Regions from separate parts of the Paenibacillus sp. FSL L8-0436 genome, predicted to be linked through region 3. Evidence: a T-box and tRNA genes for the amino acid it is inferred to sense, from the RefSeq annotation. Region 3 holds a T-box; the other regions hold tRNA genes.
What was found. A T-box is a leader RNA that pairs with one kind of tRNA and senses whether it is charged. The one in region 3 lies ahead of lysS (lysine--tRNA ligase), so its partner is inferred to be a tRNA-Lys.
Positions count from the first base shown of each region.

Region 1: it has a tRNA-Lys gene. The T-box ahead of lysS (lysine--tRNA ligase) is inferred to sense a tRNA for this amino acid. The anticodon was not compared.
Region 2: it has a tRNA-Lys gene. The T-box ahead of lysS (lysine--tRNA ligase) is inferred to sense a tRNA for this amino acid. The anticodon was not compared.

Region 1 covers NZ_CP151955.1:923,195-933,429, forward strand. The annotation lists rRNA gene NSS79_RS04280 (23S ribosomal RNA) at 1-1,945, shown strand, start outside; rRNA gene rrf (5S ribosomal RNA) at 2,024-2,140, shown strand; tRNA gene NSS79_RS04290 (tRNA-Ile) at 2,198-2,274, shown strand; tRNA gene NSS79_RS04295 (tRNA-Asn) at 2,278-2,353, shown strand; tRNA gene NSS79_RS04300 (tRNA-Ser) at 2,358-2,450, shown strand; tRNA gene NSS79_RS04305 (tRNA-Glu) at 2,469-2,540, shown strand; tRNA gene NSS79_RS04310 (tRNA-Val) at 2,547-2,622, shown strand; tRNA gene NSS79_RS04315 (tRNA-Met) at 2,706-2,782, shown strand; tRNA gene NSS79_RS04320 (tRNA-Asp) at 2,787-2,864, shown strand; tRNA gene NSS79_RS04325 (tRNA-Gln) at 2,977-3,051, shown strand; tRNA gene NSS79_RS04330 (tRNA-Lys) at 3,061-3,136, shown strand; tRNA gene NSS79_RS04335 (tRNA-Leu) at 3,151-3,234, shown strand; tRNA gene NSS79_RS04340 (tRNA-Gly) at 3,242-3,316, shown strand; tRNA gene NSS79_RS04345 (tRNA-Arg) at 3,327-3,403, shown strand; tRNA gene NSS79_RS04350 (tRNA-Pro) at 3,417-3,490, shown strand; tRNA gene NSS79_RS04355 (tRNA-Gly) at 3,503-3,573, shown strand; gene NSS79_RS04360 (WYL domain-containing protein) at 4,174-5,127, shown strand; gene katA (catalase KatA) at 5,222-6,679, opposite strand; gene glgP (alpha-glucan family phosphorylase) at 6,939-8,555, opposite strand; gene rbsK (ribokinase) at 8,997-9,914, shown strand; gene aroD (type I 3-dehydroquinate dehydratase) at 9,958-10,235, shown strand, end outside.
Region 2 covers NZ_CP151955.1:6,596,390-6,606,624, forward strand. The annotation lists gene ppc (phosphoenolpyruvate carboxylase) at 1-2,132, opposite strand, end outside; tRNA gene NSS79_RS30415 (tRNA-Pro) at 2,705-2,778, opposite strand; tRNA gene NSS79_RS30420 (tRNA-Gly) at 2,793-2,866, opposite strand; tRNA gene NSS79_RS30425 (tRNA-Pro) at 2,879-2,952, opposite strand; tRNA gene NSS79_RS30430 (tRNA-Arg) at 2,966-3,042, opposite strand; tRNA gene NSS79_RS30435 (tRNA-Gly) at 3,051-3,125, opposite strand; tRNA gene NSS79_RS30440 (tRNA-Leu) at 3,133-3,216, opposite strand; tRNA gene NSS79_RS30445 (tRNA-Lys) at 3,233-3,305, opposite strand; tRNA gene NSS79_RS30450 (tRNA-Gln) at 3,311-3,384, opposite strand; tRNA gene NSS79_RS30455 (tRNA-Val) at 3,437-3,512, opposite strand; tRNA gene NSS79_RS30460 (tRNA-Glu) at 3,549-3,623, opposite strand; tRNA gene NSS79_RS30465 (tRNA-Thr) at 3,635-3,710, opposite strand; tRNA gene NSS79_RS30470 (tRNA-Asn) at 3,712-3,787, opposite strand; rRNA gene rrf (5S ribosomal RNA) at 3,794-3,910, opposite strand; rRNA gene NSS79_RS30480 (23S ribosomal RNA) at 3,989-6,916, opposite strand; tRNA gene NSS79_RS30485 (tRNA-Ala) at 7,069-7,144, opposite strand; tRNA gene NSS79_RS30490 (tRNA-Ile) at 7,166-7,242, opposite strand; rRNA gene rrf (5S ribosomal RNA) at 7,290-7,406, opposite strand; rRNA gene NSS79_RS30500 (16S ribosomal RNA) at 7,512-9,067, opposite strand; gene NSS79_RS30505 (hypothetical protein) at 9,529-9,759, opposite strand; gene NSS79_RS30510 (stage II sporulation protein M) at 10,014-10,235, opposite strand, start outside.
Region 3 covers NZ_CP151955.1:3,514,275-3,524,509, forward strand. The annotation lists gene NSS79_RS16215 (5-methyltetrahydropteroyltriglutamate--homocysteine S-methyltransferase) at 1-811, shown strand, start outside; gene NSS79_RS16220 (ABC transporter permease) at 883-1,452, opposite strand; gene NSS79_RS16225 (aminoglycoside phosphotransferase family protein) at 1,601-2,587, opposite strand; T-box leader at 2,693-2,956, shown strand; gene lysS (lysine--tRNA ligase) at 3,021-4,577, shown strand; gene NSS79_RS16235 (YebC/PmpR family DNA-binding transcriptional regulator) at 4,669-5,388, shown strand; gene NSS79_RS16240 (hypothetical protein) at 5,574-5,753, shown strand; partial or broken gene NSS79_RS16245 (YdeI/OmpD-associated family protein) at 5,842-6,321, opposite strand; gene NSS79_RS16250 (hypothetical protein) at 6,529-7,080, shown strand; gene NSS79_RS16255 (NUDIX domain-containing protein) at 7,506-7,946, shown strand; gene NSS79_RS16260 (hypothetical protein) at 7,961-8,116, shown strand; gene NSS79_RS16265 (hypothetical protein) at 8,213-8,512, shown strand; gene NSS79_RS16270 (TSUP family transporter) at 8,675-9,439, shown strand; gene NSS79_RS16275 (DHHA1 domain-containing protein) at 9,505-10,235, shown strand, end outside.

The DNA.
Region 1 (10,235 bases), 2.6 Mb from region 3:
GCCGGGAGTCAGACAGTGAGTGCTAAGATCCATTGTCAAAAGGGAAACAGCCCAGACCATCAGCTAAGGTCCCCAAGTGTGTGTTAAGTGGGAAAGGATGTGGAGTTGCACAGACAACCAGGATGTTGGCTTAGAAGCAGCCACCATTGAAAGAGTGCGTAATAGCTCACTGGTCGAGTGACTCTGCGCCGAAAATGTAACGGGGCTAAACACACCACCGAAGCTATGGCTAGATACGATGTATCTGGGGTAGGGGAGCGTTGTATGCAGGTTGAAGGTGTACCGTAAGGAGCGCTGGACAGCATACAAGTGAGAATGCCGGTATGAGTAACGAAAAGATCAGTGAGAATCTGATCCGCCGAAAGCCCAAGGTTTCCTGAGGAAGGCTCGTCCGCTCAGGGTAAGTCGGGACCTAAGGCGAGGCCGAAAGGCGTAGTCGAAGGACAACAGTTTGAAATTACTGTACCACCGTAATCCGCTATGAGCGATGGGGTGACGCAGGAGGGTAGTGACGCGGACTGATGGATGTCCGTCTAAGCAGTGAGGCTGGTGTGTAGGCAAATCCGCACACCATTAAGGCTGGGCTGTGATGGGGAGCGAAAATTGTAGTAGCGAAGGTCATGATCTCACACTGCCAAGAAAAGCCTCTAGCCAGGAGAAGGTGCCCGTACCGCAAACCGACACAGGTAGGCGAGAAGAGAATTCTAAGGCGCGCGGAAGAACTCTCGTTAAGGAACTCGGCAAAATGACCCCGTAACTTCGGGAGAAGGGGTGCCTCGGTAGGGTGAATAGCCCGAGGGGGCCGCAGTGAAAAGGCCCAAGCGACTGTTTAGCAAAAACACAGGTCTGTGCGAAGCCGCAAGGCGAAGTATACGGGCTGACGCCTGCCCGGTGCTGGAAGGTTAAGGGGAGCGGTTAGGAGTAATCCGAAGCTGTGAACCGAAGCCCCAGTAAACGGCGGCCGTAACTATAACGGTCCTAAGGTAGCGAAATTCCTTGTCAGGTAAATTCTGACCCGCACGAATGGCGTAACGACTTGGGCGCTGTCTCAACGAGAGATCCGGTGAAATTTTAATACCTGTGAAGATGCAGGTTACCCGCGACAAGACGGAAAGACCCCATGGAGCTTTACTGCAGCTTGATATTGAATTTGGGTACGATCTGTACAGGATAGGTGGGAGCCGTAGAGGCAGGAGCGCAAGCTTCTGCGGAGGCGCCGTTGGGATACCACCCTGATCGTATCTAGGTTCTAACCTGGTACCCTAATCGGGTACGGGGACCGTGTCAGGCGGGCAGTTTGACTGGGGCGGTCGCCTCCTAAAGAGTAACGGAGGCGTTCAAAGGTTCCCTCAGAATGGTTGGAAATCATTCGAAGAGTGCAAAGGCATAAGGGAGCTTGACTGCGAGACCAACAAGTCGAGCAGGGACGAAAGTCGGACTTAGTGATCCGGTGGTACCGCATGGAAGGGCCATCGCTCAACGGATAAAAGCTACCCTGGGGATAACAGGCTTATCTCCCCCAAGAGTCCACATCGACGGGGAGGTTTGGCACCTCGATGTCGGCTCATCGCATCCTGGGGCTGAAGTAGGTCCCAAGGGTTGGGCTGTTCGCCCATTAAAGCGGTACGCGAGCTGGGTTCAGAACGTCGTGAGACAGTTCGGTCCCTATCTGTCGTGGGCGCAGGAAATTTGAGAGGAGCTGTCCTTAGTACGAGAGGACCGGGATGGACGTACCGCTGGTGCATCAGTTGTTCCGCCAGGAGCATGGCTGAGTAGCTACGTACGGACGGGATAAGCGCTGAAAGCATCTAAGCGTGAAGCCCCCCTCAAGATGAGATTTCCCAATTAGTAAGACCCCTTGAAGACGACGAGGTAGATAGGTTGGAGGTGGAAGTGCAGCAATGCATGGAGCTGACCAATACTAATCGGTCGAGGGCTTATCCAACAATTTAAGACGCAGATTTGTTTCGGATTCAGTTTTCAGGAATCAAGGTTCCTGAAGCATTTACGCTGTAAATGCCCGTTTGGTGGCGATAGCGGAGGGGTTCCACGCGTACCCATCCCGAACACGACCGTTAAGCCCTCCAGCGCCGATGGTACTTGGACCGAAGGGTCCTGGGAGAGTAGGACGCCGCCAAGCGGACAACCACACACACTGTGGTATTTTTTTTGCCCTTAATATTTGTATACGGTAGAAGGGCCTTTAGCTCAGCTGGTTAGAGCGCACCCCTGATAAGGGTGAGGTCGGTGGTTCGAGTCCACTAAGGCCCACCATTTTCCCTGATAGCTCAGTTGGTAGAGCACTCGACTGTTAATCGAGTTGTCACAGGTTCGAGTCCTGTTCGGGGAGCCATTATGGAGAGGTGTCCGAGTTTGGCCGAAGGAGCACGATTGGAAATCGTGTAGGCGCCACAAGCGTCTCGAGGGTTCGAATCCCTCTCTCTCCGCCACAAATTTTCAACAAGCATGGCCCGTTGGTCAAGGGGTTAAGACACCTCCCTTTCACGGAGGTAACATGGGTTCGAATCCCATACGGGTCATATCATGGAGGCTTAGCTCAGCTGGGAGAGCATCTGCCTTACAAGCAGAGGGTCGGGGGTTCGATCCCCTCAGCCTCCACCATAACATTTCCCTAAGAAGCTGAAGCTTCGCAATGGATTCTAGGTGTTTTTCTGGGACCGAAAGGGAACAATAACTTTTACTGACGCGGGGTGGAGCAGCCCGGTAGCTCGTCGGGCTCATAACCCGAAGGCCGCAGGTTCAAATCCTGCCCCCGCAACCAATTTGGAACCGTGGTGTAGTTGGCCTAACATGCCTGCCTGTCACGCAGGAGATCGCGGGTTCGAATCCCGTCGGTTCCGCCATTAGTATGGCATCAGGGATCAGAAGTATAAGCTTCGCAAGAATTACTTTGCAATCTCGCAACGAAGTGCAGAGTATCCGCCCTGTTCCGTGTTTTTAGCTAATTATAAATATTGGGGATTAGCCAAGCGGTAAGGCAACGGACTTTGACTCCGTCATGCATAGGTTCAAATCCTATATCCCCAGCCATTTTCATGAGAGCCATTAGCTCAGTTGGTAGAGCACCTGACTTTTAATCAGGGTGTCGAAGGTTCGAGTCCTTCATGGCTCACCATTTCTTTAAAGTGTGCGCGTGTGGCGGAATGGCAGACGCACCAGACTTAGGATCTGGCGTTTTACGACGTGGGGGTTCAAGTCCCTTCACGCGCACCATGTTTTTGCGGACGTGGCTCAGCGGTAGAGCATCGCCTTGCCAAGGCGAGGGTCGCGGGTTCGATTCCCGTCGTCCGCTCCATATAGATTTTGCGCCCTTAGCTCAGCTGGATAGAGCGTTTGACTACGAATCAAAAGGCCGGGAGTTCGAATCTCTCAGGGCGCGCCATTTTTAATATTAACGGGATGTAGCTCAGCTTGGTAGAGCACCTGGTTTGGGACCAGGGGGTCGCATGTTCAAATCGTGTCATCCCGATTGTACACCTATGCGGGTGTAGTTCAATGGTAGAACTTCAGCCTTCCAAGCTGATAGCGTGGGTTCGATTCCCATCACCCGCTTAACAGAATGAACCACAAAAAAAGCCTGCAATATGCAAGGCTTTTTTTGTGCTGTGTGCTCAAGAGTCATGCAGCAGCTACAGTCTAGTGAAATTAGCAAAGTTAGAGTGGGACATTACCCAGCGAATCATACGATAAAAACATTAACGTTATTGCAATCTGTATGCATATAGAAATTAACGACTTAATACTATACATAATAAGTTCCAATAAACCGATTATAAGTTATAATTGCCCAATTTTTCATGGGATAGTAATAAAGTTGAAGGGACGTAGTAATGGTGGATTCGAAATTTAATTTAGATGTATTATCGGGCAGTTCTATTTCAAACGATACAGAGATACATAAAGCGTATGGGCACCAAACTGCTTACTTTACTTTATCTGAAAGAGTTGAGAATACATTTGATCAATAGCTAATAGTAAAGGGAAAGCAAACTAATTAATAGTAGCTTGACGAACACGTTGGGAGATAGTTCCTTCGTGTTTTTTTGTCTGCCGGAAAGTGTGTTTCGTGACAGCCAACAGGTCTGTGAAGCTGGTATATTAGATTTACGATATCGGGCTTCAATGATCAGGAAGTATTAAGGAGCAACTCAAATGACAGATAAAGTAATTCGAATCTTCAGAATTATTAATGCGATTCAATCTAATCCTGGTATTACGGCGACAGATTTGGCTTTCAGATGTGATGTGAACGTTAGAACGATCTACAGGGATCTTGAGATCATCAGCCATTTTGCGCCCGTTACGAATGAGGGGAGAGGCACCGGCTATAAGTTTCTTGGCAAGTTCTTTCTCTATCCGCTTGATTTTTCCGAGCAGGAAGCGTTGGCATTCTCTCTATTGCCTTCTGTACTCAATGAGGACAAAATCCCTCCGGGTTTCCATACAGCTTATGACAAAGTAATGGGTACACATATGAAGGAGAAATCCAGGCAGAACGGGATTCTGGAGAACATTGCTGACATCATTCAGATGGGCACACCCGCCTATCGTAAAGAAAGCCGGAATTTTCTACAGCCGATTATAGGGGCGATTCTGGAGCAGCGGCGGATCCGAGCTGTATATCACTCGCAGTCGCGCGATGCGACAACGGAACGTGAGATCGATCCCTATTATTTGATTCCGCGTGATCAGCGCTTTTACCTCATTGGGTATTGCCACCTTAAAAAGGCCATCCGAACCTTCAGAATCAGCCGTTTTCTGGATGTGGAGATAATGGAGGCGGGCTTCGACAAGGGCAACTTCAATATTAAGAAATATTTGAAAAATACCTGGTCCATCGACCGCGGCAATAAAAACATAAAGTTCAAGGTGCGGTTCCAGCCGGAGATTGCGCGTTATATTAAGGAAGAGGAACTGTTCGTTCATCCGTGGATGAGCGATGAGCCGGATGGCAGTCTGCTGTTCGAAGTGACTGTGAACAATGAAAAAGAATTCATGAAGTGGATATTGCAATACGGGCCAAATGCAGAAATCCTGGAGCCGACATCGGCCAGAGTGGAGCTAAAGCACCGGCTGGAGCATTGGATGAGTATTTATAGGGAATAGGAGTAAAGTATCCTCTTGATCCTGATCTAAACACCGTCATTTTTAGGGCAACAAGAAACCCCGAACCTCAAGGTCCGGGGTTTTGCATATGATTTTATTCAGCTAGAGGTACAGGCAATCCCAGACCTTCGGCGATGCGCTGACCGAATTCAGGATCGGCTTTGTAAAAGTGGCCGATCTGGCGGATTTTGATCTCGTCGAACTCGACAGGAGTCATGGCACCGACAATATTGCGGACAAGACGCGTACGTTCCTCTTCGCTCAGTAGCCGGTAGAGGTCGCCGGCTTGTGTATAATGATCATCGTGATCATAAGGGACACTGTCTGCCTGACCGGAAACGTTGTATGGAGCTGGTTTATGCTGCGGAGATTCCGTTGCTCCGCCGAAGCTGTTAGGTTCGTAATACACAGAGCTGCCGCCGTTGCTGCCAGAGTTCATTGCACCGTCACGCTGATTGTTGTTGACCTCGGCAATAGGCCGGTTGATCGGCAATTGGTTATGATTCGCACCTACCCGGTAGCGGTGGGCATCGGCATAGGCGAATAGGCGGCCTTGCAGCATTTTGTCGGGGGATGCTTCAATGCCCGGAACAAAAGAACCAGGAGAGAAGGTAGCCTGCTCTACTTCTGCGAAATAATTTTCCGGATTGCGGTCCAGGACCATACGGCCAACCTCAATTAATGGATAATCCTTCTGCGACCATACCTTGGTCACATCGAATGGGTCGAAACGGTACGTGTCTGCATCCTCTACAGGCATAATCTGCACATGCAGTCTCCATGCCGGGAAATCTCCTTTATCAATTGCGTTGAACAAATCCTCTGTATGATAATCCGGGTTCTCCCCGGCAATTTGTGCTGCCAGATTTACATCAAGATTTCTTACGCCCTGTTCAGTTTTGAAATGGTATTTCACCCAGACAGCCTTGCCTTCGGCATTCACCCATTTGAAGGTGTGGCTGCCGAACCCGTGCATATGACGGAGTGTAGCCGGGATGCCGCGGTCGGACATAAGAATGGTTACCTGATGCAGGGATTCAGGAGATAGAGACCAGAAATCCCAAACAGCATTTGGATTCTTCAAATGAGTCTGCGGGTGACGTTTCTGGGTATGGATGAAATCCGGGAATTTGATCGCATCGCGAATGAAGAAGACCGGTGTATTGTTGCCGACGAGATCATAATTTCCTTCTTCTGTGTAGAACTTTACTGCAAACCCGCGTGGATCACGGACCGTATCGGAAGAGCCCAGCTCTCCGGCAACGGTGGAAAAACGAATGAACATTGGCGTGCGTTTGCCGACTTCGGACAGGAATGCTGCCTTGGTATATTGTGACAAATCCTGAGTGACTTCAAAATATCCATGAGCGCCGGCTCCTTTGGCGTGGACAACACGTTCAGGAACACGCTCCCTGTTAAAGTGGGCCAATTTCTCCAGCAGATGAACATCCTGCAGCAAGGTAGGTCCACGGGAGCCTGCGGTCATTGAGTTCTGGTTGTCTCCGACAGGGGCACCCCAGCTTGTTGTAAGTTTGTTATTGCTCTGACTCATGAATACAATCACCTCGTAATTAAGATTTGATATTAGATTTAGTATAAGTTCTATAATAACAAAGAAAACGGGAAAAGCAATTCTTTTTTATAATAATTTTAATTAACAATATGCGGAAATGGGTAGAATCATGATACTGGGACCGCATACAAATAACTCCCATCCGCAACAGCGGACGGGAGCAGGGGAAAGGCAGGATAGGCGGCTAAGGCGTCAGAAAAGTAGTATAGCTAAAGATTGGCGCTGAAAAATACGCCGCTTAGCCTTTGATATACATTCTGCTGTAATATTCATCCAGCATACGTTTGCTCGCGAATTCAACACGGGTGGTCTCGATGCTCTTGCGCATCATTTGTACCCATTTCTCCCGGTTGTCATAGAAGGTAGGGAGCACGCGGTTCAAGAGGGTGTCGTAAAGCGCGTCGCTGTCATGCTTGTCGAGCACTTCGAAATCGGTGGTCTCGAAGCCGTCGCCAATCTGCCAGCCATTCTCGCCGTCGATGCAGGCTTCCGGCCACCAGCCATCCAAAATCGAGCAGTTGAGGACGCCGTTCATAGCCGCTTTCATTCCGGAGGTGCCGCTGGCTTCCAGCGGTCTGCGCGGATTGTTGAGCCAGATGTCGGAGCCGCGGGTTAGCTGTGCCCCGATGGTCATATCGTAGTTTTCCAGGAAAACGACACTTTTCGGATATTTTTTCATCATTGCCACGAGATTGCTGACAATTTTTTTGCCGTTGTCATCCAACGGATGGGCTTTGCCGGAGAAGACGATTTGGATTTTTCCGTCCCTCAGGTAAGGCTCAATGACTTCCGGCTGGGAGAAAATCAGGTCACTGCGTTTGTAAGGAGCGGCGCGGCGGGAGAAGCCGATAAGCAGATTGTCCGCATTCAGGGCGATGCCGGAGCGTTCCTCGATGAACCCGACCAGCTCATTTTTAATTTCTTTATGCGTGGCCCAAAGATCCCCGTTCTCCTCAAAGGTGCGGGTAATCCGTTCGTCCACCCAGGTAGGGGTATGAATGGCATTAGTAATGCCGATGATCTCGGATCTGCCGGCAACTTCCTTCCACATTATGTTCGCAGTATCAGCGTGAAGCTGGGCCACTGCATTGGAAATGCGCGACAACCGCAGACCGGCTACGGTCATATTGAAAGGATCTCCACCGATACGTTCCATTTGATCGCGGGTTAAGCTATTGAATGCGCCCATATACTCGAGGCGGTCGAGCGGATGCGTTTCATTGCCTTCCTTGATGGGTGTATGGGTAGTGAACACAACCTCTTCACGGGTAGCTTTCCAGGCTTCCTCAAAGGTACTGCCGCCGGACATTTTTTCACGGATCAGCTCGATGGCGGCCAGTGCCGCATGTCCTTCATTGAAGTGATAGACATCAATCGGAATTTGCAATGCACGCATCGCTTTAACGCCGCCAATCCCAAGAACAATTTCCTGAGCGATCCGTTCTTCGCCGAACCAGCCGTACAGTTGGCCTGTAATCCAAGCATCGCTGTTCTCAGGAATATCCGTGTCCAGCAGGTACAGCGGATTGTTGCCAAACTGCTCAGTCTTCCACACTTTACAGACAACATCGATTTTTCTTACTTTAACCGTTACTTTAACCCCTGTATCTTCAAGAAAATCATAAACATAGTTGTGATAGGAGTCATACGGATTGCCGTGGGCATCAATCTTTTGATCCGTGTACCCTTGCTTCCACTTCAACCCGATTGGAATGATAGGAGCGTTGATATCCTTCGCACCTTTGATGTAATCTCCGGCCAGGATGCCCAGGCCTCCGGCGTACATTTTGAAATCGGAATGCAGACCATACTCCATGCTGAAATAAGCAACTGACGGTAATTGGTTCTCGTTCACTTGATAAGCCTCCTAATACGAATTAGATTATAATCTGGTATTGCTGTAGGCTCAATCTAAGGTGCAAACGTTTGCTCAAAATGATGTGGTCTTCCCTGGAAGCGATTGCACACCTATTCTAGCACACTTGCAGTCAAAAAGCATAACGAAGTTTTTGTGAAGAACAAACATAAGGATTAAAGAAAATACTAAACAGAAAAGTTTGATAAAGACGGCTTCAGGCCATAAGATAAGGAAGGGACAATATCACCCTTTGAAGTGATTGCTGCTGAAGCGGGCTATATGGATGTGAGAGTGACAGTTCAGCATGGTTCCGGCCGGAAGGATATTCAGGTTCTATACCGAAAGCGGACAAATTATGGCCGCAGCGGCTTAAGATAAGTGTAGGTTATAAATCCCGATTGTTCAAAATAACTAATGGTGGTGTAAAGCTTGAGTATAGTGGTGATCGGAAGTTTGAATATGGATATGGTGGTACGCACCAGCCGGGCCCCTGAAGCCGGGGAGACTTTGTTTGGACAAGGCTTCGCCTTGTCACCGGGAGGAAAAGGCGCCAATCAGGCAGTAGCCGCAGCGCGTCTTGGTGCCGAGGTAGCCATGATCGGAAGTGTTGGCCGGGATGCCTTTGGCAGTGAGCTGCTGGAGATTATGCGGCAGGAGCATATTGATGTCCGGCATATTGCCCAGAGTAACTCGCAGGCTACCGGCGTCGCGTCAATTGTGGTCGAAGGAGAAGGGGAGAACCGGATTATTGTTGTGCCGGGAGCGAATATTGAACTTGGTCCATCGGATATTCAGGCGCTTGAGCACGTAATCAGCGGAGCTGAAATGATCGTGCTGCAGCTGGAGACGGATCTTCCGATGTGTGAACAGGCGGCTTCCATTGCGCAGCGCCACGGCATTCCGGTCATTCTGAATCCGGCTCCGGCCAGAGAGCTTAGTCAGGATATGTTGAGAAATGTGACTTATCTGACCCCGAACGAAACCGAAGCGGGAATCCTGTCCGGCATTGAAGTAAACAATACGGAGACGGCTGATCAGGCGGCGCGTATTTTGCTGGGGAAAGGGGTGCGGAACGTCATTGTCACTCTGGGTTCCAAGGGGGCGCTGATCGTGAATGAATCCGGCAACGCGCAGCATATTGCCGGATTCCCGGTACAGGCGGTCGATACGGTTGCGGCAGGCGATTCCTTTAACGGGGCGCTGGCTTACCAGCTGACCCGCGGTGTGGCCTTGGAAGAAGCGGTGAGGTTCGCCAATGCAGTTGGTGCGCTGGCTGTAGGCAAAGAAGGGGCAATTCCGTCGCTGCCGAAGCTGCCGGAGGTCGAGCAGTTCCTGAAAGAAACAGCTGAACGGTAAGCCGGGGATAGATATAGATCGGATAGATGAGGAGCTGAAGTAAATGAGTGGCACTGTAACGGTTAAGAATGTGACTCTGGGCGAGGGGATGCCCAAGATTTGCGTATCGCTGATCGGAGCAACATTGACCGAACTGAAGGAAGAAGCGGAGGCACTGAAAGCTCTGGCACCGGATGTGGTGGAGTGGCGGAGCGATTTTTTTGCCGGAGTGGACAATATTGAGGCAGTTACGGAAGTACTGGAAATGATCCAGGCTATTCTTCCGGACCTTCCGCTGATCTTCACGTTCCGCAGCGCCAGAGAAGGCGGGGAGCGGCAGAT
Region 2 (10,235 bases), 3.1 Mb from region 3:
TTAAGTGAAACTTCGGAAATCCGGGCTACTATCTCTTCCCACTTGCTTTCGTACAGATCAGCCTCAGGCATTCTGGCATTAATAGCTGCCGTCACAAGCGCCGAGGTTGCCTGCTCCAAGCTGCGGTAAGCAATACCTTGCATTGAATACCGGGAAGAAATAACCTCACCCTGTTCCGTAATCTTGATGCCACCGCCAATGGTTGAGGCCGGTTGAGCAAGAATACTGCGGTTCAGCGGCATCCCGCCGCGTCCGAGCGCACCACCACGTCCGTGGAAGAATTTCAGCTTAATCCCGAATTCCTCAGCAGTAGCCGTAATTTGCTTCAATGCAACGCGCAATTCCCAGTTCGCGGTAACTACCCCGCCGTCTTTGTTGCTGTCCGAATAGCCAAGCATTATTTCCTGCACATCGCTCATCGCACTAACGGCATCACGGTAGATCGGCATACTAAGCAGTGTATGCATAATTTGTGGCGCATCATGTAAATCATCAATGGTCTCAAACAGCGGCACTGCCTGCAGCGTACATACAACTGTTCCATCATTATCTTTGCGGAACAAGCCGACTTCCTTCGCGAACACCATAACCTCTAAGATGTCGCTCGCTGCTTCAGCCATACTGATCAAATAACTGGTGATGCATTGCTTGCCGTATTCCTCCTGCGCAGTGAAGATCGTACGGTACACCGCAAGACATTCCTCTGTGCTCTCACTGTAAGTCTGGTAAGGTGAAGTCAGCGGACGCGGATCATTCAGCAGATTCTCCAGAATTCGAATTTTTTCATTTTCTTCTAATTTAGCGTAATCCTGCGTGATGTTCATTTTGGCCAAAATTTCTGTCATCGCATTTTCATGCTCCTGACTGTGCTGGCGAACATCCAGTGTAGCCGTGTGGAAGCCAAACAGCTCCACCTGGCGGATCAGCTTCTTAATGTAGGTATCCGCTACATAATCCGCATAGTGATGACGCAGACTGCGGTCTATCACGTTCAAATCATCTATGAATCGTTCTGGTGAGGAGTAGCGCTCAGGCGTACCCTTTTTCTCATCATCCAGCACGTTCTGTATCTTGGAGATCATGTAACTTAGTTTAATCCGGTACGGCTCGTTATCATTGCGCCAGGCATCAACCCGGTTAAGATTGATAATGTTGCGGTCCTGTTCAATGGAATCCACCAGTTCCTGCGTCACCTCAACGATGCTTGTACTAAAACTCAGGTACTGCATGAGTTCGCGCATGATACGCTGATATTCCCGGATAGCCAGCTTGCGCTGCAAGCGCAGCGTCTGCAGCGTAACCGCAGCAGTCACTGAAGGGTTGCCATCGCGGTCCCCGCCGATCCATGAGCCAAAACGCAGATACGTCGGTACATGCCAGTTCTGGCCTGGATAGTATTTGCTCAGACATCGCTCAAGCTCTTGGTAGACATCCGGCAATACTTGAAAAATCGTCTCATGGAAATAATACATTCCATTACGCACTTCATCGAGTACCGTAGGCTTGCGGTCACGCAGCTCATCGGTCTGCCACAACGTGATGACCTCGTTCAGCAGCTTCTCACGTAACTGTTCGCGTTCCCGGAAGGTCAAGGTAGGATTATCCAATCCCATTACATCGTCGGAAATCCGTTTATGAATATCAAGGATCGCCCGGCGCATAGCTTCCGTAGGGTGAGCCGTCATGACCAGCTCTAGTGAGAGGCCATTCATGATTTCATGGACATCCTCATGGGAGAAGTCACGCTCGCGTAGCTCCTGAATAGCGCTTTCTATGGACCCGGGCTGTACAGTCTCCCCGGCTGAACGTTCATAGTCGCGTTTTCGGCGAATGCGGTGATTCTGTTCGGCGATATTCACCAGTTGAAAATAGATGGCGAATGCCCGTATCACCAGGTGGCGATTCTCAGGATCCAGTGAATTAATTAGCTCTTTAAATTCATTGTGCAGTTCAGGCAAAAACAATGAGCGCAGCGATTTACTGGTCTCGCGGATCTTCTCCACGATTTCCAGCAATTCGTTACCGCCTTGATGAACCAAGACTTCGCCCAGAATATTCCCCAGGAACCGTACGTCCCGCCGCAGCAGATTGTTGGAGTTGCTTTTGCTAACGGTAGTCGTAAGTTCGGTCATGCTGCTCCCCCCATCCTCTTCCGGATCAATGTTCTTAACATTGTCTATTTGAAGCTTTCCACATATCATACAATAAAACCGCCCGGAAATCTTCAACTTATTGCGCTGTAAAGCGTCGCAGTAATTACGATTATACACCAATTTGGCGTTTTATACAGTCATAAAATACTTATTATATTGGCTGATTAACAGGGTATTTATGTAAAGACAATGACTGGCATAAATTTATATTATCTAAACATATAAAAAACCATTAAAAATTGGGGGGTTCATTTCGTAGCATTATGAGGATTTCCTGACGCCCTAGCATTCTAATAACCAGGCCCTGTACAATCGAACAGAACGGCTTGGATTGCCTACCTTCCAAATACCTAAACCTATCATGAAACACGGTCAGAGAGCCTTGAGCGAGTTCTCCTGCCACATCAAGCGGATGTTAGGTCCTTCCCGTCCAAAGCGCGCATAAAACCCACTTGGGTTATGGAGAGCTTCATTATCACTCTATCATTCACTTAAGTAAACAAAAAACTCCTACCGGAGTAAGAGTTAAATGTCAGCTGATTAGCTGAGTATCGGGATGACACGATTTGAACATGCGACCCCCTGGTCCCAAACCAGGTGCTCTACCAAGCTGAGCTACATCCCGAAACTATGAGATTATGGAGCGGGTGATGGGAATCGAACCCACGCTATCAGCTTGGAAGGCTGAAGTTCTACCATTGAACTACACCCGCATAGGTGTACAATCGGGATGACACGATTTGAACATGCGACCCCCTGGTCCCAAACCAGGTGCTCTACCAAGCTGAGCTACATCCCGTTAATATTAAAAATGGCGCGCCCTGAGAGATTCGAACTCCCGGCCTTTTGATTCGTAGTCAAACGCTCTATCCAGCTGAGCTAAGGGCGCAAAAATTATGGAGCGGACGACGGGAATCGAACCCGCGACCCTCGCCTTGGCAAGGCGATGCTCTACCGCTGAGCCACGTCCGCAAATAAGTGGTGCGCGTGAAGGGACTTGAACCCCCACGTCGTAAGACGCCAGATCCTAAGTCTGGTGCGTCTGCCATTCCGCCACACGCGCATAATACTAATAAAAGTGAGCCATGAAGGACTCGAACCTTCGACACCCTGATTAAAAGTCAGGTGCTCTACCAACTGAGCTAATGGCTCGCATTTGGCAGGGGATATAGGATTCGAACCTATGATGACGGAGTCAGAGTCCGTTGCCTTACCGCTTGGCGAATCCCCTATGATGGATACCTTTATAATGCCCATAATTTCTATAAATATCAAGAAGTTTATGGTGGAGGCTGAGGGGATCGAACCCCCGACCCTCTGCTTGTAAGGCAGATGCTCTCCCAGCTGAGCTAAGCCTCCATATGTATGCCTTCAAAGGGTAATGATAATTATTGTTGGTGACCCGTATGGGATTCGAACCCATGTTACCTCCGTGAAAGGGAGGTGTCTTAACCCCTTGACCAACGGGCCATGTAAATCTGTGGAGCTCTCAACCGGATTCGAACCGGTGACCTCTTCCTTACCATGGAAGCACTCTACCTACTGAGCTATGAGAGCATGGCTCCCCGAACAGGACTCGAACCTGTGACAACTCGATTAACAGTCGAGTGCTCTACCAACTGAGCTATCAGGGAATATCCGCTTGGCGGCGTCCTACTCTCCCAGGACCCTTCGGTCCAAGTACCATCGGCGCTGGAGGGCTTAACGGTCGTGTTCGGGATGGGTACGCGTGGAACCCCTCCGCTATCGCCACCAAACGGGCATTTACAGCGTAAATGCTTCAGGAACCTTGATTCCTGAAAACTGAATCCGAAACAAATCTGCGTCTTAAATTGTTGGATAAGCCCTCGACCGATTAGTATTGGTCAGCTCCATGCATTGCTGCACTTCCACCTCCAACCTATCTACCTCGTCGTCTTCAAGGGGTCTTACTAATTGGGAAATCTCATCTTGAGGGGGGCTTCACGCTTAGATGCTTTCAGCGCTTATCCCGTCCGTACGTAGCTACTCAGCCATGCTCCTGGCGGAACAACTGATGCACCAGCGGTACGTCCATCCCGGTCCTCTCGTACTAAGGACAGCTCCTCTCAAATTTCCTGCGCCCACGACAGATAGGGACCGAACTGTCTCACGACGTTCTGAACCCAGCTCGCGTACCGCTTTAATGGGCGAACAGCCCAACCCTTGGGACCTACTTCAGCCCCAGGATGCGATGAGCCGACATCGAGGTGCCAAACCTCCCCGTCGATGTGGACTCTTGGGGGAGATAAGCCTGTTATCCCCAGGGTAGCTTTTATCCGTTGAGCGATGGCCCTTCCATGCGGTACCACCGGATCACTAAGTCCGACTTTCGTCCCTGCTCGACTTGTTGGTCTCGCAGTCAAGCTCCCTTATGCCTTTGCACTCTTCGAATGATTTCCAACCATTCTGAGGGAACCTTTGAACGCCTCCGTTACTCTTTAGGAGGCGACCGCCCCAGTCAAACTGCCCGCCTGACACGGTCCCCGTACCCGATTAGGGTACCAGGTTAGAACCTAGATACGATCAGGGTGGTATCCCAACGGCGCCTCCGCAGAAGCTTGCGCTCCTGCCTCTACGGCTCCCACCTATCCTGTACAGATCGTACCCAAATTCAATATCAAGCTGCAGTAAAGCTCCATGGGGTCTTTCCGTCTTGTCGCGGGTAACCTGCATCTTCACAGGTATTAAAATTTCACCGGATCTCTCGTTGAGACAGCGCCCAAGTCGTTACGCCATTCGTGCGGGTCAGAATTTACCTGACAAGGAATTTCGCTACCTTAGGACCGTTATAGTTACGGCCGCCGTTTACTGGGGCTTCGGTTCACAGCTTCGGATTGCTCCTAACCGCTCCCCTTAACCTTCCAGCACCGGGCAGGCGTCAGCCCGTATACTTCGCCTTGCGGCTTCGCACAGACCTGTGTTTTTGCTAAACAGTCGCTTGGGCCTTTTCACTGCGGCCCCCTCGGGCTATTCACCCTACCGAGGCACCCCTTCTCCCGAAGTTACGGGGTCATTTTGCCGAGTTCCTTAACGAGAGTTCTTCCGCGCGCCTTAGAATTCTCTTCTCGCCTACCTGTGTCGGTTTGCGGTACGGGCACCTTCTCCTGGCTAGAGGCTTTTCTTGGCAGTGTGAGATCATGACCTTCGCTACTACAATTTTCGCTCCCCATCACAGCCCAGCCTTAATGGTGTGCGGATTTGCCTACACACCAGCCTCACTGCTTAGACGGACATCCATCAGTCCGCGTCACTACCCTCCTGCGTCACCCCATCGCTCATAGCGGATTACGGTGGTACAGTAATTTCAAACTGTTGTCCTTCGACTACGCCTTTCGGCCTCGCCTTAGGTCCCGACTTACCCTGAGCGGACGAGCCTTCCTCAGGAAACCTTGGGCTTTCGGCGGATCAGATTCTCACTGATCTTTTCGTTACTCATACCGGCATTCTCACTTGTATGCTGTCCAGCGCTCCTTACGGTACACCTTCAACCTGCATACAACGCTCCCCTACCCCAGATGCTAGTGCATCTAGCCATAGCTTCGGTGGTGTGTTTAGCCCCGTTACATTTTCGGCGCAGAGTCACTCGACCAGTGAGCTATTACGCACTCTTTCAATGGTGGCTGCTTCTAAGCCAACATCCTGGTTGTCTGTGCAACTCCACATCCTTTCCCACTTAACACACACTTGGGGACCTTAGCTGATGGTCTGGGCTGTTTCCCTTTTGACAATGGATCTTAGCACTCACTGTCTGACTCCCGGCAAGAAGTTAATGGCATTCGGAGTTTGACTGAGCTTGGTAACCCTTGCGGGCCCCGCACCCAATCAGTGCTCTACCTCCACCACTCCATTCACCGAGGCTAGCCCTAAAGCTATTTCGGGGAGAACCAGCTATCTCCGAGTTCGATTGGAATTTCTCCGCTACCCCCACCTCATCCCCGCATTTTTCAACATACGTGGGTTCGGGCCTCCAGTGCGTGTTACCGCACCTTCACCCTGGACAGGGGTAGATCACACGGTTTCGGGTCTACGTCCACATACTAAATCGCCCTATTCAGACTCGCTTTCGCTGCGGCTCCGGCTTCTCACCTTAACCTTGCATGTTAAACGTAACTCGCCGGTTCATTCTACAAAAGGCACGCCATCACCCCTAGATCGGGCTCTGACTTTTTGTAAGCACACGGTTTCAGGTTCTATTTCACTCCCCTTCCGGGGTGCTTTTCACCTTTCCCTCACGGTACTGTTTCACTATCGGTCGCCAGGTAGTATTTAGCCTTAGCAGATGGTCCTGCTGGATTCATACGGGGTTTCACGTGCCCCGCACTACTCGGGATCCGTCTCGGAGAGAACACAGTTTAGGCTACAGGGCTTTTACCTCTATCGCGGGCCTTTCCAGACCTCTTCGCCTACCATATTCCTTTGTAACTCCATGTGAGACGTCCCACAACCCCAAGGGGCAAGCCCCTTGGTTTAGGCTGTTCCGCGTTCGCTCGCCGCTACTGACGGAATCACTATTGTTTTCTCTTCCTCAGGGTACTTAGATGTTTCAGTTCCCCTGGTCTGCCTCTATCTCCCCTATGTATTCAGAGAGAAGTAACTGCGAATTACCACAGCTGGGTTTCCCCATTCGGACACCCCCGGATCAAAGCTTGCTTACAGCTCCCCGAGGCAGTTTCGTTGTTCGCCACGTCCTTCGTCGGCTCCTGGCGCCTAGGCATCCTCCGTGTGCTCTTATTAGCTTAACCAATGCGTTTTCCGTTAGGAAAATCGCTAGCATCGCTATTAATCAAAACTTGTTCACACAAGCTTCAGCTAAAAGATGTTCTAAAACGCAAATTCGTTTCGGTATCCAGTTTTCAAGGATCAAGTTTAAAAAAGTATTGAGTTTAAATCATTGTGGTGGAGCCAAGCGGGATCGAACCGCTGACCTCCTGCTTGCAAGGCAGGCGCTCTCCCAGCTGAGCTATGGCCCCATAAAGGAATTTAATGTTATATGGTGGGCCTTGGTGGACTCGAACCACCGACCTCACCCTTATCAGAGGTGCGCTCTAACCAACTGAGCTAAAAGCCCATATAACATATATAACATTTTTGAATCAACCAACGAATTGGTTGTCCGCTTGGCAGCGTCCTACTCTCCCAGGACCCTTCGGTCCAAGTACCATTGGCGCTGGAGGACTTAACGGTCGTGTTCGGGATGGGTACGTGTGGAACCCCTCCGCTATCGCCACCAAACGCATACGAAAGAGACTTGCTCTTTCAAAACTGAACACGAGTGAGTGTTTTGGAAGCTGTGCTTCCGATTTGAATGTCACCGTTGCAGGTGACGATTCTCCATAGAAAGGAGGTGATCCAGCCGCACCTTCCGATACGGCTACCTTGTTACGACTTCACCCCAATCATCTACCCCACCTTCGGCGGCTGGCTCCCTTGCGGGTTACCCCACCGACTTCGGGTGTTGTAAACTCTCGTGGTGTGACGGGCGGTGTGTACAAGACCCGGGAACGTATTCACCGCGGCATGCTGATCCGCGATTACTAGCAATTCCGACTTCATGCAGGCGAGTTGCAGCCTGCAATCCGAACTGAGACCGGCTTTGCTGGGATTGGCTCCACCTCGCGGCTTCGCTTCCCGTTGTACCGGCCATTGTAGTACGTGTGTAGCCCAGGTCATAAGGGGCATGATGATTTGACGTCATCCCCACCTTCCTCCGGTTTGTCACCGGCAGTCACTCTAGAGTGCCCAGCCTTACCTGCTGGCAACTAAAGTCAAGGGTTGCGCTCGTTGCGGGACTTAACCCAACATCTCACGACACGAGCTGACGACAACCATGCACCACCTGTCTCCTCTGTCCCGAAGGCCGCCACTATCTCTAGTGGATTCAGAGGGATGTCAAGACCTGGTAAGGTTCTTCGCGTTGCTTCGAATTAAACCACATACTCCACTGCTTGTGCGGGTCCCCGTCAATTCCTTTGAGTTTCAGTCTTGCGACCGTACTCCCCAGGCGGAGTGCTTACTGTGTTAACTTCGGCACCAAGGGTATCGAAACCCCTAACACCTAGCACTCATCGTTTACGGCGTGGACTACCAGGGTATCTAATCCTGTTTGCTCCCCACGCTTTCGCGCCTCAGCGTCAGTTACAGCCCAGAAAGTCGCCTTCGCCACTGGTGTTCCTCCACATATCTACGCATTTCACCGCTACACGTGGAATTCCACTTTCCTCTTCTGTACTCAAGCCACCCAGTTTCCAGTGCGACCTCAGGTTGAGCCCAAGGTTTAAACACCAGACTTAAATAGCCGCCTGCGCGCGCTTTACGCCCAATAATTCCGGACAACGCTTGCCCCCTACGTATTACCGCGGCTGCTGGCACGTAGTTAGCCGGGGCTTTCTTCTCAGGTACCGTCACTCCGGTAGCAGTTACTCTACCGGACGTTCTTCCCTGGCAACAGAGCTTTACGATCCGAAAACCTTCATCACTCACGCGGCGTTGCTCCGTCAGGCTTTCGCCCATTGCGGAAGATTCCCTACTGCTGCCTCCCGTAGGAGTCTGGGCCGTGTCTCAGTCCCAGTGTGGCCGTTCACCCTCTCAGGTCGGCTACGCATCGTCGCCTTGGTGAGCCGTTACCCCACCAACTAGCTAATGCGCCGCAGGCCCATCTCCTTGTAGCAGATTGCTCCGCCTTTCATCCTTCGTCCATGTGAACAAAGGAATTATCCGGTATTAGCTACCGTTTCCGGTAGTTATCCCAGTCAAAGAGGTAGGTTGCCTACGTGTTACTCACCCGTCCGCCGCTAAGTTAATCCGGAGCAAGCTCCTTCATAACTCCGCTCGACTTGCATGTATTAGGCACGCCGCCAGCGTTCGTCCTGAGCCAGGATCAAACTCTCCAAATTGGTTTTTTCGAGCGGTTACTTCACCCGAATTACTCCGAGAAAATAACCATCCGAAAAAGATATTGAAAAGAGCGATTGCTCAATTTGAAACATCTGACGAGAATTTACATTCTCACGATGAAATTTCTAAAGCGTATAAATACGCTGTGAAACTCATCCGTTTTGGATCTCACTTGCGTGATTTCCCACTCACTCGTTGTTCAGTTTTCAAAGATCAATGTCTCTTTTTAACTCTTCACCGCGTCTCAGCGGCGACCTTTATAATATATCACAGTGTTTATCATTTTGGCAAGTCTTTTTTTTGAAAAATAGTTTTTTTCGTTTTTCCTTGCCTGCAGCTGCTTTTCAATACATAGAAAAGGAGCGCGAGATATAATGTATCATAGCGGCTCCCTTTTAGTCAACCTATTTAGTTAATTTCATGGACAAGCGATTGAATCCTAAGTATCAGCCCTCTAATTTTAATGTTTAAATTGGGATGACCGGCCGCCCCACGCATATTTAGACAGCTCTTTCTGAGGAGCAAAACGTGCGTACATACGAAATACTGTTTTATATCGATTGGCAATAGCATGCCTGATATTTTGGTCCAAGCGTTGATCACTTAAATCCAGAAGCATCTCATCAAGCTCTTTACGCAAAACATAGTCCAGCTCCTTACATTCCTTCTCGTTGAACAACATTCCCAACATATGCTTGGCCTCCTTCATGAAATTTAATATTTACAGAAACCTCAAATGCCGCTGCTTGTGTGATAGAAGATAGTCCATGGATGACGGGAAGCTGTACCTGTTTATCCGTTTACACTAGATTAACCGGAGCGCAGTATCTATAACCATAATTACGAAAAAATCGCCTCTATGGTCTTGCCGCAAATACATAGCACCGGTTGTCAGGAAACCCCAAAATCGTATGGCTTTAATGTTATGCTCAATTCCCGGTTTTTTTATGATAAAAGTGAAAATGTAATCGTGCTTTCAATTATTGCGGCGATCAATAAAAGGATCACAATCCACACCGATGCCGTTAATGTTTGCCGCATAAAGACTGGCCAAGCGTTGCTCCGCTTTTCTTTATTGGCGGCTGTACCGAATATACCTGCGAATATTTTACCGCCGAACTGCAATCCAAAAGCACAGGCGATAATGATTGCCGGAATTTCGATGAT
Region 3 (10,235 bases):
AGAAACTGCCCAGCGGGCGGAGAGCTTCAAGATTGTCGGTAAAATCGCCTTTACGGATCATCCCATGATCGGACAATTTATCAAGACGCAGCAGTTAGCCGGAGATACGCCGGTAAAAATGACGATTCCTTCTCCTGCCTTGTTTCATTTCGTGCAGGATTATAACGGGAATGGAATTTATCCGGAGCGTGAAATGCTGTACGCAGATATTATAGCAGTGTACCGGGCAGCGATTCAGGCTTTCTATGATGCAGGCTGCCGCTATCTGCAGCTGGACGATACGACTTGGGGAACGCTCTGCAGCGGCAAACACCGGGCGCATCTGCGCAGCCGGGGAATTGATCCGGACCAGCTGGCGCAGGACTATGTGCGGCTGATTAACGAGAGTATCTCTCTACGTCCGGCGGATATGTCGATTGCCCTGCATGTATGCCGGGGCAACTTCCGCTCCACCTGGTTCGCCGCAGGGGGATATGAGCCAATTGCCGAAGTGCTGTTTGCTCAGGCGGAGGTCGATGCTTTTTTCCTTGAATACGATAATGAACGGTCCGGTGATTTCGCGCCGCTGCGGTTTATCCGTGATCAATTTGTAGTACTGGGGCTGGTGACTACCAAACATGGAGGCCTTGAGAGTAAAGAGCAGCTTAAGCTCCGAATTGAAGAAGCCGCCCAATATGTGAATATTGAGCAGCTGTGTCTGAGTCCGCAATGCGGATTTGCTTCCACGGAGGAAGGCAATATGCTGACTGAGGAAGAGCAGTGGGATAAGCTGCGCCTGGTTATTGAAACCGCTAATGAAGTCTGGATCTGAACAGAATACGAGTTACCCACTAAGAGACCGCTCCTGAAATTAGGAGCGGTCTCTTAGTGCAGATTCGCGAGTCAGCAAGGAGACGGGAATCTGGCAGCTTCGAAAGAAGTGGTGACAACAATTGAAAATTGATCTATAAAGCCTGGAGTTGTGGTGGTGGCAAAGATTTCAACCCGATCGCCGCCGTTCAGTTTCAAGATCGTAGAAACACTTGTAGCGTTGCTTCTGTTTACATTGGTGCCGAAAAAATCGTTGTCTACCGGTGTATTAGGAGATTGAATACCATTCACCAGGATCACAAGTGCAATGACGTAATTGACAGTAGGGTTTATCGGATTGACGGCAATCAATGAACTGATGGAATAAACGCCTGAAGTTTTTGGAATAAACACGGAGTGGATGGGATCATATTCACCGCATAAATCGAATTGAACCACAGGAAAAGGAATTTTGGTAAGCTGATCTGCTTTAGTTATGCTGACAACGCTGTTAGGGGCACCGATTGCCCTAAAAGCCGATGGACGGATTGTGCTCCAGATATCCAGAGGTCTTATTCTTTTCGGTTCAACTCTTTTATGTTTTTGGATTTTTATGACCAGAGGTCTTCTTCTGAAATTTTTTTTGCGGATCGGCTTATACATGATATCCCTCCTAAGTGTAGGTGTTTACCTCATTCAACTTATATATATGGCACTTGCAGTTGATTGAAATGGGTAAATAACAGGGGATATCAGCACATTTTAGGTATCTGTCTTCATGCTGTAGGAAGGTTGTTCAGGATAAAACACATCAGCGGAAGGGTAGGACAGTGTTCGCAACCAACTGCTGAAGATCCCTTATCCGGTTGGGAGTTTCTCTTGAAGAATGATTCAACAGTTCACATAGGGCAATGAGATCCTCCAGCTTGGAGAGAAGCCGCCAGTTCTTATCCAGAACCGTACCGTGCTCCAGATAGGCTGCAATAAAATGCTTCTCAAAGACAGAATCAGCCGCTTCATAACGCAGGATGTTGCCAATATCAACGTATCTGTTCCAGGAAAAAGCGAACTCCCAATCCAGAACAGCTGACACAGAGCAGTCTGCAGCATCACGCTGCATCAGAATGTTCAATCCGTTAAAATCAGAATGGACGAGGACGGGTCTGGCATGGCTCCGGCTTTCCTTCAAAGCTACAAGATTTGACTGGCAGAAGGACCAAACTGCTTGTGTCAGCTTATCACCAAGCCAGCTCCCGCAAGGTTTATGGAAGAGGCTGTCCTCAACGAAGGCGAGAAAACCTTCGGCATCAGTATTGAACGGCTCGGAGATCCGCAGGTCTTTGCCGAAGAAACCAAACTCCGGGAATGTGTAATTATGTATGCCGTTTAGAACTCTGCCGGTTGAAGCTGCGGCTGATGCGACATCCAGAGCTGTTCCGGTTTTTAATACATCACGTAAGTGAATTCCTTGTTTCCATTCCTGCACAGCCCACGGCTGATTAAAAATGGTGCAGCTTGTATCAACATGAATAAAATTCGCTACAGGGACAGTCGGACTTATAAGTCCGGCAATGGCCAGCTCTTTGTAAGCGATCCTACCATCCTCACTGTACAGGCGAAGCACAAAGGGGTCAGCCATTCCCTCCACAGTGATCTTATAGTTGGAATTTCGAAATCCAGTAGACATTGCTTCAGCATAGGTTACTCGTTTCCCGGAGAATACAGGCTCGACAATCTCCTTAATTTGCTTAAGCTCCAGTGAAACAGGTTGCTCTGTCCGTTCCCAGCTCTCTTTCATCTCATCAGCCTCCTTGAAGCTATCGTAACATACCCATTCATCAAAAGGATGTTATTGACAGATGTACATGAACCGGGTTACTATGGCTTACAATAACTTACATCAACAACAGCAATGAAGAGAAGAGTAATTGGAACGTATTGTTCACAGAGAGCTCCAGCCTGGTGAAATGGAGCAGCGATGATTCCAACGAATAAAGTCTCCGAGCTTCATACGGAATTGAGCCGGTTGCTCAAGGATGGTATGACGGGATCTCCCGTTACAGAGATAGGGTATAAGCGTAATGGCCGTACCCGAAGAGGTGAGCAGGGTAACCTGTTCGCAAACAGAGGTGGTACCACGACGCTAATTATAGCTCTCGTCCTCAAGATGACAATCTTGCGGACGGGAGCTTTTTTGCTTTTCCCAACTAAAAAAGTAGAGGTGATTGGTTATGCATTGGGCAGAAAAAATAGCGAGTCAGTTAATTGAAATGCATCCTGAGCGGCAAGCCTTTGTGTGTGCTTCGGGGATCAGCCCGTCGGGTTCGGTACATATCGGGAATTTCCGGGAGATCGCGACGACTTATTTTGTAAGCAAAGCGCTCGAAAAAGCGGGTAAGGAAGTGAGGTTTATTTTTTCATGGGATGACTTCGACCGCTTCCGGAAGGTTCCTAATCATGTAGATCCCGGCTTTGAACGATATATTGGATTGCCCTATTCCAAGGTTCCGTGTCCTTATGGCTGCCATTCCTCCTATGCGGAGCATTTCGAGCAAGAATTTGAACAAGCGCTGATGGCATTTGGGATTACACCCGAGTTTATCTATCAAAGCAGGGAGTATCAGTCGCGCCGCTACAATCCGGCCATTCTTCAAGCGCTGCGCCGCAGAGGGGAGATTTACGATATTCTCATGTCATTTAAAACAGGGGAAGCCAGTGCAGAAGACAGAGCCGCTTTTTATCCAGTTCATGTATATTGTGAGCAATGTGGAAAGGACAGCACTACGGTTGTGGATTTTAACGATCAGGCAGAAACACTAACCTATACATGCACATGTGGTCAGCATAACACTGTCTCTGTTCCGGAGGCTGCTATAATCAAATTGCATTGGAAAATAGACTGGCCGATGCGCTGGGGAATGGAAGGGGTAGCATTCGAGCCCGGTGGACGCGATCATTCCTCTGAAACAGGCAGCTTCAACGTAGCCAGTGTGATTTCCGCACAAATCTTTGAGAATAAGCCGCCTTATTACGTGCCTTACGAATTCATCAGCATCAAAGGCAGCCACGCCAAAATGTCCAGCTCGTCGGGAAATCATTATACGCCTGCGGATCTTCTGAAAGTGTATACCCCGGAGAATCTATTGTTTCTGTTCGCGAAATATCAGCCGAATGCTGCTTTTCATATTGGGATGGATGAAGATGTACTCCGAAATTATGCCGAATTTGAGCGTTTTCGTGAAGCCTACCCGTCTCCAGCGCTCCCTGAAGAGATCAAAGCTGCTTTGGAGCTGTCCATGAACCATGTTGCAGAGGCCAAGGCTCCAAGCTTCAGTCAGGTCTCCGGTATTTTGCCGCTTGTGGACTTCGATTTCGAACTGCTAAAGGAGATAATGGCACGTAACGGTGGAGGGCATGACGAGGAACTGCTGCAACAAACCGCAAACCGTGCGGAGTTTTGGATCAGACAATGGGTTCCGCAGCGTATGATTACAGTGAATACTGAACCTGACATCGCCTATTATCAGACTTTAGAGCCCGGCGAACAGGAATGGATTAAAGATTTTTGCAGCTTACTGCGAAGCGAAGGAATGGATGAACAAGAGCTGATGACGGAAATTTACGCAATTTGTCACGATAAGGACAAAAAAATAATGAAAAACAATCAAAAACGTTTGTTTAAACTCATCTATCAATTCACTCTCAATCAACAGGAGGGACCGCGGATTCCCGTGTTAATTCAGGTGCTGGGAGCGGAACAAATACTGGCTTTGTTAGACTTTTCCTAGCAAATGGGCTGCCCTTTACGTGATCGTTCGATCAGAGGTATAATAGAAGTCGACTGTTTATAATTAATGTTGGAAAGTGAGCGGAAACTATATGGGTCGTAAATGGAATAATATTAAAGAAAAGAAAGCATCGAAGGATGCCAATACAAGTAAGGTCTACGCCAAGTTTGGGGTAGAAATTTATGTAGCCGCGAAGAAGGGCGAACCTGATCCGGAATCAAACCGGGCGTTGAAGGTTGTTCTGGAACGCGCCAAAACGTACAATGTGCCGAAAGCCATTATCGACCGTGCTTTGGAAAAAGCTAAAGGCAGCGGTGATGAGAATTATGTTGAACTTCGTTATGAAGGCTTCGGACCAAGCGGTTCAATGATCATTATTGATGCGCTCACGAATAACGTTAACCGTACAGCTCCCCTGGTGCGTTCCGCGTTCAGTAAGAATGGCGGCAACATGGGTGTCAGTGGTTCGGTAACGTATATGTTCGATCAAACAGCCGTTATCGGTCTGGAAGGTAAATCTGCCGATGAAGTGATGGAAATGCTGATTGAAGCGGACCTGGATGTTCGCGATGTACTGGAAGAGGACGAGGCTGTCATTGTATATGCCGCGCCTGACCAGTTCCATGCGGTACAGGAAGTGTTCCGCAATGCAGGCATAACCGATTTCACCGTGGCAGAACTAACCATGCTTCCACAGAATTATGTCGCGCTTGCCGAAGATACCGAGGCTCAATTTGAGAAGCTGATTGATGCTCTGGAAGAACTGGATGATGTACAGCAGGTATATCATAATGTAGATTCCGAAGAATAGCAGCACTGATTTCATCCGAAGACGGCCAGCAGATATTTTATCTGCATTGGCCGTTTTTTTATATGAGACAGCAATCTTTATGTGGGGTTATTTTGTTAGGAGGCGCTGGAAAGAATAATTTGGCTGTGGAAATGCCAAAATAAGCTGGAACACTAATAAGTATCCAACTTAAAGGAGGCAACACAGTGCCGCATGAAACAACGCCGGATAAAAACCTGATCAATACGGTAGAAGAACTGGAGAATGCACCCGTCAACAGCCAGGAAGCCCAGCAAAGGGAGCAGAAAAAACTCGACAACCGCAAAGAGTCGCTCCGGGATGATAGGACGACTTATAAGAAAAATGAACAAAACACGTATAAGTGATCCTTCCACTTGAGTAGCTCCAAGAAAAGTGGCAGAAGATATTCTGCCGCTTTTTTTGTCATTTATACACCATTTGATCTAGCGCATCCTAATAATCCAGAAGGCGTCCATTATCATGCCATTGACCGTACATTTTATTTTCTTTAGTGTTTGTTATAAATTTGTCTAATCTACTCTTAAATAATTCGGGTTGCTTAATATTGCATTGTATCGTGTCGATCCGTACTCGTTGATAAAGAGCTGGAAATGCCAAAAAATTCTCATACACTTGCCTTTCCTCTTTAAGCCTTTGCTCAATAACCCTATCTATTTTAAAAGAATCGTGGTCCATATCAGGAAGTACCTTTCTTCCTTCATCAGTCATTAACCCCAACTTTTCGAGGCGTTTGACTCCATCGATCCAGCCAAAACACAAAGATTCTTCGACCGCGTCCAAGTATAGTAACGTAATTGGGCTTGGCGTCATACTCACGACGACCCAACATTATTTTTCAGTCTTAGCATTTTCCTGCAGCCAACCCCTCAACGCTTCTCTCGATAATGCTGTAATTAGATTTTCAATTTCCATAGATGAAAAATATTCTCCTTTCCTGGTATTCATACCTCTCCATCATAGCAAATGATACATAATCTTACTGCCTTCAGGGCTTCGGTAAAAGACGCACATCATTCCATGTAATTACATTTTATTAGTAACATTTGTAACTGACTTGATGGACAAAAATTGATAAATATAGATTGTAAGCGTTTTTATAACATGACTGGGGGAATGGTTGTGAAAAAGGTAACAAAGTTATTGCTGGTAGCCAGTATTTCATTGGCAGTTGTAGGAGTAGGCAATAGCAATGTGCTGAATGATGTATCATCAGCCGCCAGTGCACCGCTCAAGGTAGGCCGGGTAGAAGCGGCAGCACATGGCACAAAATGCTTCACCGTAGCTGTTGCCGTTGTTCAAAACGGTGTAATCGTGGCTGCCTCGCTGGATGATTATCAATTCCTGAGCACAGATGTGGCCAAGGGAGTCCCTAACTCCGATGCCGATTTCGGACAAAATTATAAAGACCCTGCAATGGTTCTGGCCTCCAAGAAGGCCAATAACAAATATTACAGTGATCATATGAAGGAAGAAGCCAAATCCACCGTTGCTTATGACAAAAACTTAGCTGCTGTTGAGAAATTTGCGACCGGCAAGACGATTAAATCGCTTGAAGCTACGCTAACTAAGAAGAGCAAAGAAGAAATGGTGGATGCCGTCAGCGGGGCTACGCTGGTGGATACCAAGGGTTACTTAACGGCTATTCTGAACGCAGCCAAAGCTGCCAAATAAACATTCGCTTCGATAGATGAATACTAGACTCCTTCACGGCTGCTGCTGTGAAGGAGTTTTTGTTTCTAGGTAAAGTTGAACTAAAGAACTACCTAGAGGCTAAAGCAGCGGAGGGGAATTTTGGAACTGTAGGAGCGAAAGCGTCCGCCTTTAGGTTTGGATTTCTACCGCGATTCCCGGTTAATTTCAGGAAATCCAAACCTAACAGCGGCCGGAAGTCCAAACATTCACCGCAGTTGCGTTCTATGCCGGCTCATTAAATCTAAAGTTCAACTTATATAGAACACCACCCTTATCAACTGCCAAGCCGCAGCTAAGTTATAGATGAAGTAGATAAGTGGAATTATTTATGCTATATTTTTCACATGGATTTTAACAAACGTACGTTCCTATAATATAACTAAAGAGAGAAGGTGCACCTCAGAATGTCTGAATTCCGCCTCTTAAGTGTTGTGCATGTCTTTATGATTAGAAATCAGCAGCTGCTGCTTCTCAGGCGCTTCAATACGGGACATGATGATGGATATTACGCGCTCCCTGCGGGACGTCTGGAACGTGGTGAAGGGGTAATGGCCGCCGCAATTCGTGAGGTTCAGGAAGAATGCGGCGCTGTAATTGCTCCCGGGGATTTAGAAATGACCGGAGTAATGCATATTAAAACTTCCCATGACGAACGGGTTGATTTTTTCTTTATCGCCAAGCAGTGGTCAGGTGAAATAAGCAACGCTGAACCCCACAAATGTGATGATCTTCGCTGGTTTCCATTAGACCGGCTGCCTGCTAATCTTCTGCCTGTTGCCGGTCAGGCGCTGGACCAATACAGGCAGGGAGTGTGGTTTTCGGAACATGGGTGGAACCAGCAATGAGAGAGGAGTAAATTATGCTGACTATGATAAAGGGGCCTTATTTGCAGTGGCCGACCGAAGAGTCTATGACCTTCATGTGGGAAACCTCTAAGCCTGCAACATCCAGAGTGGAAGTGATGAGGGCGGAACGAATACATAGCGGTTATCAAGGAAACTACAAGCAGCCGTAACAGATCCTTGCCAGTTTTCACTATTCTCCTTATGTTTCCGGCGGGTATCAGGTTGAAGCACTGCGGGCGCTTTGTCCATTGCTGGAGCAGCATAGTGTGGATCTTGTACTCAGTTCCCATACGATTGTGTATGAAAGAAGTTATCTGCTGCGCTCCGGCAAGCTGGATTTCAAGGACGGGATCCTATATGTCGTAGCTGGGAAAGCCGGTGCAATGCCAGAGTGGCTGCTGCCCAAGCGGGAATGGTTCACTTCACAATCGCTGGCAGTGCCGCATTTTCTGCAAGTAGCAGTAACTCCACGACAATTAGAAATTCGCGCAATCGATCATCAAGGAGCGTTATTCGATAAATTGAGTATTTTCAAGGATACGGATGGAGAGAAGAAGTTTATCTGAGGCTGACAAAGGTATGCGGAGCTAAGGAAATAAGCAGTAGACTCATTAGGTAGCTGAAGTTAGCAGGGAAATAAATCTATGGTGCGCTCATCCAAAATTGTGTATGCTGGAATTTGTTTGGAGGGAAGTTTCTGAAATACATAGCAGGAGGATTTGCGCAGTATGGAGCATGCAAGCCTAAGTATGATAGCTATTCTGGTCATTTGCGGATTTCTGGCCGGACTGATTGATTCTGTAGTTGGAGGCGGAGGGCTGATTGCAATTCCGGCACTGCTGTCTGCGGGTATCCCATTACCCTTACTGCTCGGGAGCAATAAATTAGCCGGGACGTTGTGCTCCTTCACAAGTACCGCCTCTTTTATGCGTTCGGGGAAGATCAACTTTCAACTGGTTAAAGTACTTATTCCTTTTTCCATTATTGGTGCAGTGGCAGGTTCACTTACAGTCAGGCAGGTGCCCTCGGAGTTTCTGAAGCCGCTGGTTATTGTCATGCTGGTTGTGATCACAATTTATACGTTGTTCAAAAAAGCTTGGGGAGATGTATCCACATTCGCCGGCAGCAGCAAAAAATCACGTCTAATCGGTATTGGAGTCGCTCTGCTTATCGGCTTCTATGACGGATTTTTTGGTCCGGGAACCGGTTCCTTTCTGATCTTTGCCTTCCTGATGATGGGGTTCGAGTTCGTGACAGCGGCAGGAAATGCTAAAGTGCTCAATTTCGCCAGCAATATTTCAAGCTTATTGACCTTTGTAGCGTTAGGCTCGGTCAGTTATTCCTACGGACTGATTATGGGAATCCCGATGGTGATCGGGGCCATTGTCGGGTCCAGAATTGCCATCCGCAAAGGTGCCGCATATATCCGTCCGTTATTTATTGCGGTGACGGTCATCTTGATCAGCAAGCAAATCTGGGATACGATGCATTAACAAGAAGAAATGTCGGAGACAGTTTTTCGGTACAACCGGAGACGGAAATGGAGTGGGACATAGTTATGACTAATAAGCTTTACTACGAATCTGCCTATTTGAAGGAATGGCAAACCAAAATCAGCCGTGTGGTTGAGAAAGAAGATGGCTTGTATTTAGCTTTGGAAGAAACGGCCTTTTATCCTCACGGTGGAGGGCAGCCCTGTGATACGGGGTTTATCGATGAACTTCCAGTCCTTGATGTTATTCTGGAGGACGATGAAGTACTGCACAAGGTAGAACGTTTGCCTGCAAACAACCAGCTCAGCTGCCGGATTGATTGGGACAAGCGGTTCGACCATATGCAGCAGCACAGTGGCCAACACCTGCTCTCAGCCATATTCCTCGATCTCTGCCAGGCCATGACATTAAGCTTTCACCTTGGCAGTGAATATGCCTCGATCGACATTGAACTGCCGGAGCTGGCTCCCGCTCAGCTGGCACTTGTAGAACGGGAGGTCAACCGGCACATATACCTGAATCACAGCATAACAAGCTATTTCGTTAATGAAGCAGAATTGGCACGTCTGCCTCTTGTGAAGCAGCCCAAAGTGACGGAGAACATCCGGATTGTCGAAATTGATAGTATAGAATATAACGCCTGCGGAGGGACGCATGTCTCTTCTACAGGAGCCATCGGCATGATCAAGCTGCTGAAAGCAGAGAAGCAGAAGGGCAATATCCGAATTACTTTCAAATGCGGAACCCGCGCACTGGAAGAATTTAATGAGAGTCTGCAAATTCTCAGCGTACTGTC